DNA from 2 places in the Paenibacillus sp. sgz302148 genome. Region 2 is predicted to be linked to the other one. Evidence: riboswitches for the same ligand, from Rfam matches in the RefSeq annotation. Region 2 holds a riboswitch; the other holds the start of a gene.

Region 1 (9,346 bases), on a different contig from region 2:
CGACTTGCGGCAAATTCGATGCCGATCTACTCCGCGGCTGTTTTCTCCGCGAACAACGATCCCGAAGGACTGCAGAAGCAGCTGGAAGAAGAGATCGTCCCGAAGCTGCAGAAGCTCGAAGGCGTTAACTCGGTCGAGCTGCTTGGGACAACAACGGAACTTCTGAATATTGTCGTGGATAAAGAGAAAGCAAGCCAATACGGCATTTCGCTAAACGCGATCCAAAACGCGATTCAAGCGCTTAGCTACGCGGTTCCCCTTGGTACCGTCAATCAGGATGATACGACGATTCCGATTCGACTGGTCGGAAAAATCAACGGCATCGCGCAAATCGAAGATTTGAAGCTGCAAGCGGGCGGCGGACAAAATCCCGCCGGGCAAGCGCAAGGCCAGATGAATCAAGGCAAGGCGCAAGCCCGCGCCAATACGGGCCAAGGGAACGGCAATTTGGGCTCCGCGGCGCAATATACAGCCTCGCCTCCCGTGATCCCTGCCACTGTGAAGCTGTCCGATATCGCCGAGGTGAAGACCGTTTCGAAGCAGGACCAGATTTCGCGCTTCAACGGCAAAGAAAGCTTCGTCATTCAAGTCGTGAAAACGCAGGATGCGAACACGGCCGATGTCGCCGATGCGGTGAACGCTTTGCTTGCCGATTATGGGAGCAAGGCAGGCATGGATTTACACGTGATCAACGACCAGGGAGCGGCCATTAAGGAGTCCGTCTCCGGCCTTGTGCGCGAAGGATTGTTCGGCGCCTTGTTCTGCATATTGACGATTTTCCTGTTCCTGCGCAACGTGCGGGCGACGCTCATTTCCATTCTTTCGCTGCCGATTTCGGTTTTTGCGACGATCGCTTTATTGGATCAGATGGGGTTTACGCTCAACATCATGACCCTGGGCGGTATCGCGGTATCGATCGGTCGAATCGTCGACGACAGCATCGTCGTCATCGAGAACATCTACAGATGGCGCCAAGAGAAAGGAACCGAGCTGAGCGGCAAGGAGCTTGCCTATAAAGCGACCAAAGAAGTGATCAGCGCTGTCGGATCATCGACGCTTGCGATGGTGGTCGTGTTTCTCCCGCTCGCCTTCGTAACCGGCATTATCGGCGAGTTTTTCCGGCCGTTCGCCGTTGCGGTGTGCATCGCGATTCTGGTGTCGCTATTCGTTTCCATGATGCTCATCCCGGTGCTTGGCGCGAAATTTTTCAATAAAGTAAAGCCGCATCCGAAGGAAGGCGCTCTCGTTCGCGTTTACGAGCGGGTGCTGCGCGGCGCGCTGCGCCATAAAGCCACCGTGCTGATCGCGTCGATCGTTCTGCTCATCGGCTCGTTCGGTACGATCCCGCTGCTCGGCATCTCCTTCCTGCCGTCCGGGTCCGCGCCGGCGATTCAAATCGAACTCAGCTTGCCGGCCAAGGACGGGCTGGACCAAGTGAACAAAGCCAGCGAACAGGTCGACAACTATTTGGCGGCGGTTGAAGGGGTGGACAATTACCAACTGTCCATCGGCATGGGGGGAAGTGGCAGAAGAGGGCTCTCAGCAGGAACTCCCGCCAATAAAGCGACTTACACCGTGACGCTCAAAGAAGGAACCGATACAAACGCTTTAATCGACCGCGCGACCAAAGATATTACGGCTTCCGTTAACAAAATCGTTCCGAATACGGAGGTTGCCATCAAGGAATCGCAATCCCAGGGACCGCCATCCGGCAACAATATCGATGTCAGCCTGTATTCCGCCGATATGGAGGCATTAGCCAAGGCGGCAGGTCAAGTGGAAGCACTGATGAAGCAACGGGACGATTTGAAAAATATAACGAACAATTTGAATGATGTGACTCCGAAGTGGGAGCTGACGATCAATCAAGCGGGCAAAGACGCCGGCGTATCCTATCTTCAGGTCATGCAAGCCGTCAGCGAGCAATTGAGGCCGATCGATGCGGGCACTTATACGCTGGACAGCAAGGAATGGAACTTGACGCTTTCCTATAAGCAGCAAATCAACACCAAAGATCAACTCGAGAACGTGATCATCCCGACAATATCCGGCAAGAAGAAATTAGGCGAAATTGCCGATATTAGCGAAAGAACGGCGCCCATCTCCATTAACCATGACAGCGGCAAAACGTATGCCCAAGTTAGCGGAACGGTCAAAGGCTCGAATACGGCCGCGATCACGAAAGAAGTGCAGAAGGACATCGACGGCTTGACGCTTCCTGCCAATGTGGAAGTGAAATACGGCGGCGGACTGTCGATGATCAAAAGCGGATTCCAAAGCATCCTGCTAGCCATGGCCGGAGCGATCGGCCTCGTTTTCCTTGTCATGAGCGTTACGTTCGGCGGGTTGCGGACACCTCTGATCATTTTGTCTTCGTTATTATTTGTTCCGATCGGATCGTTTGGCGCCCTGCTGATTACCGGCCAATCGTTGTCCATGAGCTCGATGATCGGCATGCTGATGCTCGTCGGCATCGTCGTGACGAATGCGGTCGTCATGCTGGATCGCGTCGAACGGAACGCCAAGTCCGGCATGGAGCTGAAGGAAGCGATCATCGAGGCGTGCAAAACGCGGCTAAGACCGATACTGATGACCGCTTTCGCCACCATTTTGGCGCTGCTGCCGCTGGCGTTGTCTCACTCGACGACGAGCTTGATTTCCGGAGGCTTGGCAATCACGGTCATCGGCGGCTTAACGACTTCGACATTGTTGACGTTAGTTTTCGTGCCTACCCTTTATCTGTTGACGGGCAGAAAGCGCAAGTTTGTCGAAGAACATTTCTAAGCTGAATCGTGGCACGGCTGACTGAAGAGCCGCGCCTGCTAAGAATCGAATCTACTACGAAAATCCCCCTTGAACAGCCGATCGTTTGACCAATCGCATTCAAGGGGGATTTCATTTTTAACGTATAATCATCGTCCGTGGTCCGGACTTGCGGATCTCCTCGCTTACGTCGCCGAATTTCTCGAAGTTAGCGGAGAACCGCTCCGCAAGCATACCGGCCGCCCGATCGTATGCGGTCTGCTCCTTCCATGTGCTGCGCGGATTCAGCAGCTCGCTTGGCACGCCCTTCACCTGATCCGGTATCATCAGATTAAATACCGGGTCAGCCGTATAAGTCGCCTGTTCCAACGAGCCGTCGATCGCCGCGGAGACCATGGCCCGGGTGTACGCAAGGTTCATCCGCTTGCCTGTGCCGTAGCCGCCGCCGGACCATCCCGTGTTGACGAGATAGACACTCGCTCCATGCCGATCGATTTTATCGCCCAGCAGGTCGGCATATACTTTCGGCGCTTGCGGCAGGAACGGCGCCCCGAAGCAGGCGGAGAACGTCGCCTCCGGCTCCGTAATGCCGCGCTCGGTGCCCGCCAGCTTGGACGTATAGCCGGATAAGAAATAATACATCGCCTGTTCCTTCGTCAGCTTCGCGATGGGCGGCAGCACGCCGAAGGCGTCGGCCGTCAGGAACACGATCGTTTTCGGATGGCCGGCAATGCCGGGAATAACGGCGTTCGGAATATAGTCGATCGGGTACGCCGCTCTTGTATTTTCCGTCCGCGAGCCGTCACTGTAATCCGCAAGCCCGGTCGTTTCGTCGGCAACGACATTTTCAAGCACGGTGCCGTACCGGATCGAATCCCAAATTTGCGGCTCCTTCTCCTGCGATAATCCGATGGTCTTCGCGTAACAACCGCCCTCGAAATTAAAGACGCCCGTATCGGACCAGCCGTGCTCGTCATCGCCGATTAAACGGCGATCCGGGTCGGCGGATAACGTCGTTTTGCCCGTGCCGGACAAACCGAAGAATAAAGCAACATCGCCGCTTTCGCCGACATTGGCGGAGCAGTGCATCGGGAACACGCCCTTAAAGGGCAGCAAATAATTCAGAACGCTGAATATCGATTTTTTCATTTCGCCCGCATATTGCGTCCCGCCAATCAGGACGACTCTCTTCTCGAAGGAAACGATAATAAACGTTTCGGAGTTCGTCCCGTCCACGGCAGGATTGGCTTCCAGTCCAGGCAGCGCCATGACGGTGAATTCCGGTTTATGCGCCCCGAGCTCATCTTCCGTCGGACGTATAAACATCTGATGGACGAATAAATTATGCCAAGCATATTCGTTAACGACCCGAATCGGCATCCGGTATTGTACGTCCGCTCCGGCGAAACCGTCGAATACGAACAGCTCTTTATCGGCAGCATAAGCCAGCGCCCGCTGATATAGCTTGTCGAAGCGTTCAGGCGCAATCGGCTGATTGACGGTGCCCCAGGCTACATGATCGACAACCGATGAGTCCTTCACGATAAATCGATCCTTCGGCGAACGTCCCGTATATTGTCCGGTCGATACCAGCAGTCCCCCCGTCGACGAAAGACGGCCTTCGCCTCGCCGAATTGCGGCTTCAATCAGCTTCGGCACCGGCAAATTGACATGGATGTCCGAAGAGCCCGGAATAGCTGCCTGTATATCCTTTTTGCGTTCCAACCTAAGTTCCTCCATCTGCTTGCTCCTCCATCCGCTTGATCAATCATTCCAATAAGCCTTAAACTGCCACCGCATCTCTGGCCGCTTGCTTCGCTTTATCAACAACCAAATTCGCAAGACCGACGACTCTGCATGCATACGCCCATTCATTGTCGTACCAAGCCAGAACCTTGATCTGCCGGCCATGCTTCATGATCGACAAACCGTCAATGACGGCGGAATGCGAATTGCCGACAAAATCGGCGGAAACGAGCGGTTGCTCCGAATATCCGACATACCCGGCGAACTTCCCGGTAGCTGCGGCTTGGAAAACCTGCTTGATTTCCTCGATCGTCGCCTCGTTCTCGACCTCCACCGTCAAATCCACCAAGGACACGTCCTGCGTCGGCACGCGCAAGGATAATCCTTCGATATGGGGGGCAAGATGAGGAAGTACATCCTGAAGCGCCTTGCGCACGCCGGTTGTCGTCGGAATGATCGACTGCGTGCAAGCACGCGCTCTTCGCAAATCCTTGTGAGGATTGTCCAGCAGGTTCTGGTCGGACGTCACCGAATGAACGGTCGTCATCCAGCCGTTCCGCACTTGAAATGCGTCGTCCAAAATGTTCAGCACCGGCGCAACGCAGTTCGTCGTGCAAGATGCGGCGGACAATATACGATGCCGGTCCGGATCGTATTGCTTCTCGTTTACGCCCATTACGACCGTCAGGTCCATTTGCTTGCCCGGAGCCGTAATGATAACGGTCTCGGCACCTGCCGCCATATGCCGCTTGGCGCCTTCGCGGTCGTTGAATTTACCGGTGGCGTCCATCACCAGATCTACGCCCAGCTTCGCCCAAGGGATGAGCTCGGGCTCCCGTTGGCTGACGAATTCGATTAAGCGATCGTTAATTCGCAGTTTGCCGTCCTCTACACCGATGTCGGCATCCCATGTTCCGTGAACCGAATCATATTTCAGCAAATGCGCGATGGTCTCGACCGGATAGGTGCTGTTTACCGCCTTCAAATATTTCACGAGATGATCTGATTTGAACATGCTCCGGATTAATAACCGTCCAATACGTCCAGTACCGCTAATACCTATTCCTGTCATCGAAATCCCTCCTAGGTGTTCGAGAAATATGACTCACGTTTCTCTTTGATGATTGTATTATACTTATATATGATGTATTAATGCAAGTGTAAATCCTTGTATATGACGTATTATTTGAATTGTGATACGTCTATGTATCGTAATTCGGCAAAATAAGCCCTCGTCATCGTTCAGTATTCCCCCGATTTCCATTCATCCGATAAAATGTTCTCGGCCAAAATTTGTATGGGCCCGCTCGTACGATGAATGACCCTGCGAATACAAAAAGCACCCATTCCGCAGAATGGATGCTCCCTGTTGGATCATAAACATTTCCTTCTAAAAAAGCTGGCTACCGCTGCTCCAGCGCTTTCTTCGCAATTCGCTTGTACGCCATCCAATGCTCCGCATCGCTGGAGAAATAACCTTCCCCCACGATCGTTTCCAGGGCGCCTCTTAAACGCTGGACCTCATCCATTAAATATTGGATGTCGTCCACCGCCATGTGGCCGGAATCTGCGTAATGCTGCTTGGCGATGCGCTTGCGAATGACATCAATTCGGCTCATGGATTCCCCTCTTCACAGCGATGTTGTTAGCTGCCGAGCCCCCGCCGCGTTAGCCTGCGGAGCAATCTCGCGCCACTCGTTTCTGCCTCGGATGGTTCGGCAGTTCGTTCACGGAAATTATCAGCTCGTTTTTCTTCTTCGGCTTCTGCCAGTACTTCTCGCTGCCCGGCAAATCGTCGAACCACGCGGCATCCGCCGGACAATCGAGAATCATAAACTTCCCGTATTGGTCGTCCCTCGATTGATGGTATTTCAAATAAGCTTTGCCGTTTTCGATCGCGAGTATTTCGATTTTGCCCGACGTATGGCTCATCGACAATCGGACCCGCTTGCCAAGACCCGAGGTTCTGGCCTTCGCCTCTTCGACGAGACGGTAAACCCGTTCCAGCGGCAGGACAAAATCGCGGTTTCCGGCAACCGGACGGTTGATGAAAAAATAATATGGCGTTACGCCGGCCCACGAAAGCTTATCCAGCAATTCGCCGAGTACGGCGGCATTGTCGTTGATCCCCCGCAAAACGGGCGTTTGGTTCACGACGATAGCCCCGGCTTGATGCAGCGCATCAAACGCCCGCTTCGCTTCCGGCGTAATTTCCCGGGGGTGGTTGATGTGCGCCATCACATAAATGCGGCGGTCTACGCTGGAGTAAGCTCGAATCGCTTCCAGCAGCTCGTTGTCCTCGTAGATCCGCATCGGGTTGAACACCGGAATTTTCGAGCCTAACCGAATGATCTTCACATGGTCGATCGCTCTCAGCCTCTCGAATATGCCCTTCAGCTTCGCAGTCGAAAGGATCAGGCTGTCTCCGCCGGTCAGCAGAACATTGTTGATCTCCTTATGCTTCGCGATGTACTCCAGCCCCGGATCGACATTGGACATCGCTTCGCTGACGTCGTTGCGGAACAGCCTCTTGCGGAAGCAATACCGGCAGTACGCCCCGCATACTTCGGAGACGATTAATAAAGCGGTCGTTTTATATTTATGCTGACAACCGGGAACGACGTAATTCGTATCTTCGTCCGAAGCGTCCCATCTGCCGTATTCCGACAATTCGCCTTCATTCGGAATAATCAGCTTTTTGATCGGGTCGTTCGGATCGCTCCAATCGATCAGATTCAAGTAATAGTCGTTGACCCGGAACACGAATTTTTCGGTAATCTGTTTGAGCTTAATTCGGTCACGCTCGGGAATTTCGGTAATTTTGTCAATGTTCGTAATGTACTTTGGCTGCGCCATGCTTTCATCCTCCTTGAATGGTTATAGTGTCACGACTTCTTCAAGTGATATAAAGCGTGGATATCCCTCCTTTACGGATAGATCATAGTTGCGGGAAAAACAAAAATGACCCTGCATGCGGCGAAAGTCAAGACGCTATAAAGCATCCTGAAGATCGCTGCAATCGGGTCAATTGAACGCAAAAAGACCCGAATACACGGGTCAGCTAAAGTGTAATTGAACATGCAACTGTGACCCACCTACTGCTGACGAGGTTAGCTGTCGGGCTTGGGAAAGTGGTCCCCTACATGAATTCATGATTCGCCCCAAAAGAATGGTTCCCCCGCTTTCCGATTGAATAACCGGAAATTAAGCGTATTTTCATCTTACCGGAACATGGCATGGCAGTCAAGTGTTTGAGCGTGATTTGGGCCGAGCCAAAGGGGCCGCTTCATGTCGGCTGAAGGGGCGCCACACCGGCAAGGTCGGCTACCGGCTCTTGATGAGCAGCTCGACGGCTTGCGCGACCAGCTTGCTCGTATCGCCGCCCGCTTGCTGCTCTTCTAGGATGCATTGCTCCAAATTCACGGCGACGATGTACGCGATCGCTTTGTCGGATGCGCTTCTGACGGCGGACAATTGGCTGACGACATCTTTGCAGTTCGCTTCCTCGTCCATCATTTTGAGCACGCCGCGAATTTGACCTTCAATGCGCCGCAGCCGCCGTTTGACGTCTTCATCGTATTTCATGCCGGACCGACCTCCCTTCTCCGAATGCTCACCTTATATAAACAAGTTCACCTTGGCCTCCGCTGCATCGCCGAGATAAGCCGCGACTCCCGCGTATTCGATGCCGTCCAGCAGCTCTTCCTTTTGCAAGCCGAGCAAGTCCATCGTCATCGTGCACGCGACGAGCTTGACGTTCATCTCTTGTGCAAGCTCGATCAGCTGCGGCAGGCTAAGCGCATTATGCTTCTTCATCACGTGCCCGATCAGCTTCGGACCAACGCCGCCGAAGTTCATGCGGGACAAGCCCATCCGCTTCGCTCCTCTCGGCATCATCCTAGCGAACATCCGCTCGAGCCAGCCTTTCTTCACTTGCACAGGCTCGTCTTTGCGAAGCGCGTTCAGTCCCCAGAAGGTGAAGAAGATCGTCACCTCATGATCGTAAGCAGCCGCCCCGTTCGCGATAATAAAAGCGGCGATCGCTTTATCCATATCTCCGCTGAACAAAACAATGGTCGTTTTCTCTTTGTTCGTTTCCATCTTGGAGCAGTTTCCCCTTTCGATTATAGTACTTATACACGTAACCGTATATATTGCGCGCAAAAAAAACGATAGCTTGGCGGCCTGCTGGCCGTTGCGACAGGCCGCCGGCAGCGGATGAGCGCGTAATGCGCTTCGAATACAGGTTGTCCGTACAGGTTCCGGTCACGCTTTTCGCACGTAGAACACGTATACGCCATCGACCTCTTTGTGCTCCAGCATCTCGTGCTTCGTCTGGCGTACCCATGCCTGAAAATCGTTGACCGAGCCTTTGTCCGTCGCGAGCAGCTCCATGATTTCCCCCGATTGCAGCGAGTCCATGCCTTTCTTCGCTTTGACGATCGGCATCGGGCAAGCCAGTCCTTTGGCGTCTATCGTTACGTTTGCTTTCATACTCGTTCAGCCTCCTAATAGTGGTTATCGTTATTCATGATGATGAACGGCGCAGCGGTTCGGACCGATTTCCAGCTCTACGGCGCGTTCCGGCTCGACTTGAAGCTCTCCGCGATTGATCGCGATAATATCTTCGAAGTTCGGCGGCTTCTCCGTCGATGCAGCACCCGCAACCTGTTCCGTAAAGGCATCCCTGTCCTCGTTCCGCATGATGTCGTTGCGTTCCCGGATATCGCCAAGCGCTCTGCCGACGATGCCGTCGCCGTTCATTTCCGAGATGTCCGCATAATGCGCCGGCAGGACAAGCACGTCATCCGGCATCGTATTGATCCGGCGAAATACG
Region 2 (9,346 bases):
CAGCCAGGCAAGCGGAGGATCGCGCCATCGAAATGCTGGAAAGCATTTGCGCGATGATGAATCCAATCCAATAACAGGAGGAACTCATGGATACCATTCAATTGACAATCATTACGCAAGCTAATGGAGAAGGACTGCAAGCGCTATTAAACAACGTCGAACGATTCGAAGCGAAGCGGCCGGATGCCCGCGTTCAGATCGAACAGGCTAACGGAAATTATGAGGTGCTCGAACGGATGAAAAGCAGCGAGCCCGGTGATCTCATCCATATGTCGGAAAGCGTGTTCGGTCCCTATTTACGCGATGGTCTTATTATCGATTTGATGCCTTATCTTAAGCAAGATGCGGAGATCTCTCCAGAGGACTTGTATCGAGGCGCATTAGCGGGGCCATCGTTCGATGGGAAACTGGCGGCTCTCCCTATGGATATTGCTCTGCCGTTCATCTTCTACCGCAAGAGCGCGTTTGCCGAAGCCGGCATTCCGGAACCGACGAACGACTGGACATTGGAGCAATTTAGGGAGACGGCATTGTTGCTGACGAAAAAACAACAATATGGATTTCGTATCCATATCGATATCGAATGGTTGGAGCCGTTCGTATTACGGGGAGGCGGCGCATATCTCTCCCCTGACGGCTCCACTGCGCAAGGGTACGTGAACGGCGAAGCGACTGTGGCGGCGATTCAGGAAATCGTCGATTGGTTCCGGCTGCACAAAATTACGCCGATGCCGGGCGACGCGGCGAATGTCGCTTTTAGCGACCGCTTTGCGATGGTCTTTGATTTTTCTTGGTGCATTCCGTATGTTCATCATAACCACCCCGGCGAATACGGAGCCGTCGGACTGCCTCATATGAAAGGCGGCCGCGATACGAACATGATGTATATGGGCGGATACGGCATTTCCTCCAAGTGCGGGCATCGTGACGCTGCATGGGCGCTGCTTAAGGAGCTTTGCGTTCCGCAGACAGGCAATCCGCTCAGTCAGCTGCCGGCTTCCAAATCAGCGGCCAGTCGGTTAGGCGCGGAAAAGGATCCCTTGATGCAACGTGCGCTTGCAGAACTTGATAAAGCGACGCAAAGCGCTTTTTACTTGAACCAAAAATGGAATGCCAACCGGCAAATCGTCAATCAAGACCTTAGGTTATTGATTGAAGAGGGAGCGGATGTGAGGATGACGCTGGACAAGTGGGCAACATTAATCGGATAATGCCCGGCAAATAACTCAAATAAGCTCCAACGCATTACATAGCTCTACCAGCTGGTGAACGCCGCGAAACTGATGCCGGATGCGCTCGTGGATGCTGAGGATCGCCTCTTCCGTCACTTTTTTCGCGTGCTCGATGCTTTGATGTTCGACAGCCTGGACGATTTCTTTCATGCTTTTTAAAAAATAGACGTTCTTGCGCAATGTGCGGATTAGCAATATTTTTCGAATGTCGGTTGGCGTGTACAGCCGGTAGCCGTTATCCGGATGGCGCATTGGCGTGAGCAAATCTTCTTTTTCCCAATGGCGAATGGCTGAAGTTGCGACACCCGTAAATGCCGCAGCTTCGCCTATCGTCATGGGGTTTTTTGGTTTTTTATTCGTCATGGATGACAATTCGAGATTTTGCAGCAGGTCAAGGGTTTGGTCCGCAGCGATTTTTTCCTGCTGAAGGTTCGCCTGTTCCTTATTGATGAGCCAAAAGGCGCCGTCCATGTCCGCATTCTGAATGCTGCGCAGAACCTCGCAGGTGACCGAAACTCCAAACCCGGGGAACATGGCGCGCAGGCAGCGGAAATAAGCCAAATGCACTTTCGTAAAAAGGCGGTATCCATTGTTCGCGCGAGCGGGGGCGGGAACGACTCCCCATGATTCATAATGACGTAACGCGCTCGTACTGATCTGAAGCTCTCTCGCAATCTCGATCGGCTTGAAGTATTCCATTGCCGGCCTCCTCCAAGGTTTTGGTTCGAACTGATCTTTTACATATAAGATTAAAGCTCCATGCTAAGGTTGGCAATAGCAGATAATTTATAATCCGGACCTATTCTTATAAAACCTTAGCACTTGCATGCATGTTATATAATAAGGTTGATTTTCCAAATAGGAGGAGTGCGGATGAGAGATTGGATTCAGATTAAGGGCGCTTACGAGAATAATTTGAAACATGTTTCGCTGAACATCCCGAAGTACAAGCTGGTTGTTTTAACCGGACCGTCAGGCTCGGGCAAGTCGACGCTTGCGATGGATACGCTGCAGCGGGAATGCCAACGTCAATACATGGAGTCGATGGGGATGGTGTCGGACTCCATCAACAAGCCGAAGGTGGACGCGATCGTCGGATTATCCCCCTCGATCAGCGTGGGCCAGCACGTTACGAACCGCAATCCGCGCTCGACGGTAGGTACGGTGACGGATATTTATACGTATTTGAGAGCGATATTTGCAAGGGCGGGTCATCGTCCATGCCCGTCGTGTGGAGTTATCGTTCCGCCACCGCCGGCAACCGGGGCGTCGCATTTCAGCATTTCCGACGAGGATGAGCACCAGTCGTGGGTCCAATGCCTGCACTGCAGCGCATCGATTGAAAAGCTGACCATGTCGCATTTCTCTTTCAATAAACCGGAGGGCGCATGCGAAACATGCTCCGGTCTCGGCAATGTCGCGACGTTGCGCATGGAGGCCGTATTCAATGAAGAGAGAAGCTTGCGCGATGGCGGAGCGCCTTTCTTGTACGACGCCATGGTCGAATATTATGCCAACATCTTGAAAGCGGCCGGCAAGCACTATGGATTTACGTTCGATCTCGATTTGCCGATCAAAAACTATCCTCAGCCGCAAAAAGACTTATTGTTCTACGGCGCCGAAAGCGAAGAGTTCACGCGGCATTATCCTGGCGTAAAGCCGCCGAAAACCGTTACCGCCGGCAAGTTTGAAGGCATCGTAACCGGAATATGGCGACGTTACAAGGAGAAAGGCGGGGAGGCCGAAAGCGGAATGAACGCGGCGGATCTGTTCCATCAACAGCAATGTCCGGATTGCCATGGCGCAAAGCTGAAGGAGACAAGCCGTTCCGTGCGAGTCGGCGATGCGGCGATTCACGAGATTGCGGATTGGCCGCTTGAGGATGTCTTGTCTTGGGTGTCTCGCGTGAAGATAGAGCTATCGGCCGAGAGTCTCGAGCTGCTCGAAACGATTGTAACGGATGAAATCCCATCCCGCCTGAAACGGATTCTCGATGTCGGCCTCGGTTATTTATCGCTGAACCGGCAGTCGGTCACGTTATCGGGGGGCGAAGCCCAACGTCTGCGCCTGGCATCGCTGCTTGGCTCCGGTTTGACGGGCGTGTTGTATATATTGGACGAACCGACTGCGGGGCTCCATCCGAGAGATACGGCGGGACTGATCCAGGTCCTCAAGCAGCTGCGTGATTTAGGCAACACGGTGCTCGTGATCGAACACGACGTTGAGATGATGCGCGCGGCGGACCACGTCATCGATATGGGACCCGGTGCGGGGAATACGGGCGGCCGGGTCGTCGGCGAAGGGACGCTGGAGGATCTGATGGCAGCCGCGGAGTCCGTGACCGGTTCGTACTTGCGTGAAGAAGCCGATTACAAGGTCAAGCGATTCCGGCGCCAAGGCATTGGCCGCTCTTTGACGGTTCGCAACGCTTATGCCCGAAACCTGAAGAACGTCACGGTATCTTTCCCGCTCGGATGCCTTGTGTCGATCACCGGTGTATCCGGGTCCGGTAAATCGACGCTGCTCTTCGACCTTCTGGCCGAAGGGGCGAATAACAACTTGCGGCCGGAAGGCTGCAGCGGGATCGAAGGCACGGAGGATGTCGGCAACTGGATTACGGTCGACCAATCGCCGCTCGGACGGATGCAGCGGTCGAACGTGGCGACGTATACCGACATCTTCACCGCGATGCGAAACTTGTTTGCCAGTTTGCCGGAAGCGAAGCGGCGTAAGCTTACGTCCAAGCATTTCTCCTTCAATACGCCGGGCGGCCGCTGCGAGAGCTGTCAAGGACTCGGCGTGCTGACGATGAACATGCATTTTCTGCCGGATATCGAAGTCCGATGCCCGTCATGCAAAGGCCGCCGTTTCCAGGAGGAGGTTTTGAGCATCAAGTATGAAGGCTATTCCATCTCCGATCTGCTGGATATGACGGTTCAGGAGAGCTTGGCCGTATTCGAAGGAAACGACAAGTTGGCGGATATGATCCGTTTGCTAAGCGAGGTCGGCTTAGGCTACCTCCATTGGGGGCAATCGGTGAGGACCTTATCGGGCGGAGAGGGCCAACGGTTAAGATTAGCTAAGGAGCTCGGCAAAAAATCAAAGAAGCATACGCTGTATTTATTGGACGAACCAACGACCGGCTTGCATCCCGCCGATGTGCGCCAACTGACGCTGCTTCTGGATAAGCTGGTGGACGCAGGCAATTCCGTAATTGTCGTCGAGCATAATATGGAGCTCATTCGGGAATCCGATTGGATGATCGACATCGGCCCTGAAGGCGGAGAAGGCGGCGGCACGGTCGTTGCGGAAGGAACGCCGGAGCAAGTAGCGAAGGTAAGGGAGTCATACACGGGAAGGTATTTGCGGGAAGCGCTTGGCTAGTCGATATCGAACGATGCGGATCAAAAAGCTTACCCTGAGTCGGGGTAAGCTTTTTTTCATATCGGCCATCAGTAGGCTAAGAGAAGCCGTCTCATTTTCTCATTCGTTAAGGCTTTGAAACCTGGATGGATGCCGTCATGCCGGCTTCCTTATGACCCGGCAAAGTGCAGATCACTTGATAATAGCCTGCTTTGTCGAAACTAACGGCCATGCTGTTCTTCTCCCCGGGTGCCGCGTGAATATGTACGTTTGTCCCGACGATTTCGAAGTCATGCTCCGCTTGGCCTGTATTTTCGAGTGTAATTTTGATTTTCTGGCCAACCGCAGCGCGGATAGATGTTGGTGAAAAAGAATATTCCGTAGCTTTAACAACAAGCTCTTCATCCACATGATGCGAAGCATCAGAGTGGTTCGATGAATGATCGTGAACGTGCCCAGACTGCCCGGTAGATTGCTCCGGAGGCGAAGAAGGCCGACCAAGATCCGAAGTTGGATGAATTGGAATGAATGTTGTGGAAATTAGAGACAACAAAATAAACAAAAACATAAAAATGGGCCTGGAAAAGAGAATTGACTTTTGCTTCAGAAAATCGCTTGTGACTTCCCCCTGCAGCATGAGAAATAACAAAAAAATAGCTCCGACGCAAAGAATGGATAGGATTCTAACCGTATTCCCCGCGAAGGAAGGAGGCATCATCACCATCAGCATCGTGCCCATCATACCTCCCATAATACCCGATAATAACCCGTCTAATATGGCTATCATACTAATAGGCGCCCCGGCTATGACCCCGATTGCACCCCCGATCAGCATGCTGAGAACCGTTGATTGAAAAAATAGGCCAGGTAACCATAAGGCAAACAAAACGCCTAGACCCAATCCAACTGTCATTCCTATCGTCATGGCAGCCATCATGCCGGCCATAACGGGCAACTGCTTACGAAAAGCAATGATAAAGCCTGTAATCCACACCGAAAGAATACCGTACAAGCTGCTATATATTACACTTCCCATGGTACTATGCCCCCTCACCCTATTAGTAATACAATATGGCTTGACCTACAAATATATGAATCGCTTGTTCATGATTTAAATTCGTCAAATTTGTGACATGGGCAGGAAAAAATCAACAAAAGTCGAACTTTGTAGACTGGCAGATTTTATTACATCATTTTGCCGAATCCCCGATAGGGGAGCGGGGGAACCATAACGGGTGAATTGGTCTCGATTCAGAGTGGCCATAGGGAACTTCCAACCGAACCCTCAGCTAACCTCGCAGGCATAGGAAGGAGACACCGTTGAAGAAAAAAGTATTCACGATTTTGCTAGGCACTGCCATGCTGTTCACCGTTCAAGCCGGAACCGTTTTTGCGGACGACTCGAAACTGGAACACGCGGTGAATGAAGTGCTGAACACCCCGTACAAATGGGGCGGCACGACAACGGCCGGTTTTGACTGCTCCGGCTTCATCTTGCATATTTTTAATCAATTCAACACGGAATTGCCGCGAACTTCGAAAACACAAGCCGACGTTGGCATAGAAGTTTCGAAGGATGAGCTTCAAGCCGGGGATCTTGTATTTTTTAATACGGACGGCAAAGGAATCTCGCATGCGGGAGTATATTTGGGGGACGGGAAATTTGCGCATTCCTCAAGTTCGAAGGGCGTCAGCATCAGCAAGCTTAGCGATACATATTACTCCAAACGGTATGTTACAGCAAGAAGGGTTGTTCAGGGCGAAGATTATGCGGCAATGATCAGCGATGAACACGAAAAGTAGGGCTGAGTCCATATCAGCCAAGAAGAGCCGGTTATTAGATATTGTCTAATACCGGCTCTTCTTCTTGCTCCGTACTTTTGACGGATGATGATGGTTGACTTGAAATGGATTTCATAAATTAACATGGAACAATGAAGTAAAATCGAATGCGAAAGATGCGGGCGTTGATTTTGGTTTGGCATTGTGGGGATGTAAAGATCATGAGCGCATACCGGCAAAATATAAGTTTGCGAAGCCTCAGGATATAATAAAGCTAAGCCATAATACGATCAAGGATTGAAAACCCGCGGTAGTGAATGGGCGAATAAAGCGCATGTCGAGTCTCAGGAATGAGGCTCTTTCTTTGTATATGCAGATCGTATGCTTATCTAATTTTATAAATATTTTGCATATAATCATTTCCATGCTAGCATGGGGAATGACGACAGAAAGGACGTGTTAAGATGAACTCGACGTATTGGCTTACAAATGCCCGCTTGGAGACAGGATACCGCAAGAGAGATGGAGTGATAGCAGGAACGGATACGGAATTGTTCCATTTGCTCATAGAGGACGGAGTGATTAAAAAAATCGTATCTGCGGATCAGCCTGTTGATGGCAGGTTGCCGAAGAAGGATGCCAAACAATATTTAGTGCTTCCTTCTTTCATCGAAAAACATTGCCACTTGGACAAAACTTTACTCGGCGACCGCTGGAGAGCCGTCACGCCGGTGAGTTCGATATTCGAACGTCTCGCGGAAGAAAAAGAAGTGCTCCCGAATTTACCTACTTCGACTCACGAACGTGCAGTCAACTATTTGGAAGCCTCTTTGCGGGCTGGAGCTACTCATATTCGCACGCATGTCGATATTTATCCGGAAGTCGGACTTGCCAATCTGGAAGAGGTCCAACAAGCGCAGCAGCTGTTTGAAGGGAAGCTGTCCTATGAAATTGTCGCTTTCCCGCAGCATGGGTTATTGCGATCGGAAGCGGGCGATTTGACAAGGGAAGCGGTTCGCAGAGGGGCGACCATTGTCGGAGGCGTAGATCCGGCTACCGTCGATGGGGATATGGAAAGATCGCTGCAGCAAATGATGGAGATTGCCGTGGAAGGGAATGCCGGCGTCGATTTACACCTGCATGATGCCGATCAAGTCGGAATTGCTACCATCAAGCGATTAGCCGAGCTTACCCGGGAAGCTAGTCTTCAAGGAAAAGTCGCCGTCAGCCATGCATTCAGCCTGGGGGATATTCCGTCCGATCAAGCCGCCGAAATGGCCGATATGCTGGCGGAGGCCGGGATCACCATTATTACTAGCGTGCCGCTTGCCCGCAAATTCCCGCCTGTTCGCTTATTGCACGATCATGGCGTATCCGTCGCCGTCGGGTGCGATAATGTGTTCGATGTATGGTCTCCGTATGGCAATGGAGACATATTAGAGCGAGCAGGGCGGCTGGGGGAAATTTCGAGATGGGTAGATGAACGCTCCTTGGCGCGAACGCTTGGGTTTATTACTGGGGGCAAGACGCCGCTTGATGAAGAAGGACGGCGGGTTTGGCCTAAACCCGGCGATGAAGCAAGCATTGTGTTTGTTGACGCGACTTGTTCCGCAGAAACGATCGCAAGAAGATCAACACGCATCGCCACCATGTATAAAGGAAATATCGTTGCCGGCTCGTTGGAGTAGGTCAAGGATGCAATCGACCATTCGAGGGAATAATAGGCGGGATTTCATGAAACGAGGTACATCACATGGAAAACCGATGGATCATGATGATTCTGGAGTCTTTCGCCGGGGCTGTCGCTGCCTTTTTGTTTACGTGGATATTCATGTTTAAGGTTTCCAGGCCTCTGATCAAATGGGGTATTGGCCGTTTTACAAAACAGCTCATGAACGAGCGCTATGCGTCGAATATTTGGGAAATCGTCACGGCATTAACCCGAGTAAGCCCGATCAAAACCGTCGAAAACAGCTTGCGTGCTTCATCAGGCTCGATTATCGAAAGACCGTTTGGCAGCCACAAAAAATATTTGCATTTCGACGGACTGGTTTTTTCGCCTGCCCAGCTTGCAACTTTTCCTTCTCATGAAGACGTGGAGATCGACGTCACCGTTACGATCGGCCCCAAAGCGAAAAAACCTTTGACCTTGTCGATTCCTTTGATGGCGGCGGCGATGGGGTACGGCATCGGAGTAAGCGAAAAGGTAAAAATCGCGATAGCGAGAGGAACGGCGGCCGTAGGAACATCGACCAATACGGGGGAAGGCGGATTTTTGCCGGAAGAAAGGGCGAATGCCAAATATTTGATTTTGCAATACAATACGGGATATTGGTCGAAAACTCCGGAAATTCTGAGGCAAGCCGATGCCATCGAAATCCATTTCGGGCGCGGTGCTGTTGCGGGAACGGCAACCGTTATTCCTGCGAAAGAATTACAAGGCAGGGTGCGGGAGATCATGCAGCTGCCCGACAATGATGACCCGCTAGTTGTTCCGGCGCGCCACCGGGAAATCCATAAACCGGAGGACTTAAGAACGCTGGTAAACCATCTTCGAGAAGTGACCGGCGGCGTTCCGATCGGTGTCAAGCTGTGTCCCAGCGCGATACTGGAACAGGATCTGGACATCGCCATTCAGGCCGGCGTTGATTTTGTCAGCCTCGACGGAGGCCAAGGGGGAACCAAGGCGTCGGCTCCTTTATTGCAAGACGATTACGGTCTACCCACGATTTTTGCGCTTACGCGCGCGATTCATCATCTCGAGCGAAGAGGCGTCAAAAAATCGATCAGTCTACTGACGGGCGGGGGATACAAAACGCCGGGAGAATGCCTGAAAGCGTTGGCGCTTGGAGCCGACGCCGTGTATATGGGAACAGCGGTGTTATGGGCGATGACCCACGATCAAGTCGGGAAGGTTGTTCCATGGGAGCCTCCGACACAGCTCACTTATTACTCGGGGAGCCACGCGG

Evidence for each region. A riboswitch is a leader RNA that binds a small molecule or an ion and turns the genes downstream of it on or off. The one in region 2 is predicted to bind cyclic di-AMP.
Region 1: linked by a shared signal. The riboswitch ahead of AC0LWM_RS19720 (KamA family radical SAM protein) and the one ahead of AC0LWM_RS31350 (C40 family peptidase) in region 2 are both predicted to bind cyclic di-AMP.

Annotation. Positions count from the first base shown of each region.
Region 1 is NZ_JBVYOJ010000013.1:62,571-71,916, forward strand. It holds gene AC0LWM_RS19700 (efflux RND transporter permease subunit) at 1-2,784, shown strand, start outside; gene pckA (phosphoenolpyruvate carboxykinase (ATP)) at 2,902-4,503, opposite strand; gene gap (type I glyceraldehyde-3-phosphate dehydrogenase) at 4,547-5,581, opposite strand; gene AC0LWM_RS19715 (hypothetical protein) at 5,913-6,128, opposite strand; gene AC0LWM_RS19720 (KamA family radical SAM protein) at 6,178-7,365, opposite strand; cyclic di-AMP (ydaO/yuaA leader) riboswitch at 7,595-7,730, opposite strand; gene AC0LWM_RS19725 (metal-sensitive transcriptional regulator) at 7,834-8,094, opposite strand; gene AC0LWM_RS19730 (DsrE/DsrF/DrsH-like family protein) at 8,128-8,610, opposite strand; gene AC0LWM_RS19735 (sulfurtransferase TusA family protein) at 8,776-9,003, opposite strand; gene AC0LWM_RS19740 (MBL fold metallo-hydrolase) at 9,034-9,346, opposite strand, start outside.
Region 2 is NZ_JBVYOJ010000037.1:439-9,784, reverse strand. It holds gene AC0LWM_RS31375 (RNA polymerase sigma factor) at 1-74, shown strand, start outside; gene AC0LWM_RS31370 (extracellular solute-binding protein) at 87-1,211, shown strand; gene AC0LWM_RS31365 (TioE family transcriptional regulator) at 1,227-1,931, opposite strand; gene uvrA (excinuclease ABC subunit UvrA) at 2,106-4,616, shown strand; gene AC0LWM_RS31355 (cupredoxin domain-containing protein) at 4,723-5,631, opposite strand; cyclic di-AMP (ydaO/yuaA leader) riboswitch at 5,782-5,914, shown strand; gene AC0LWM_RS31350 (C40 family peptidase) at 5,916-6,398, shown strand; gene AC0LWM_RS31345 (amidohydrolase) at 6,842-8,065, shown strand; gene AC0LWM_RS31340 (FMN-binding glutamate synthase family protein) at 8,131-9,346, shown strand, end outside.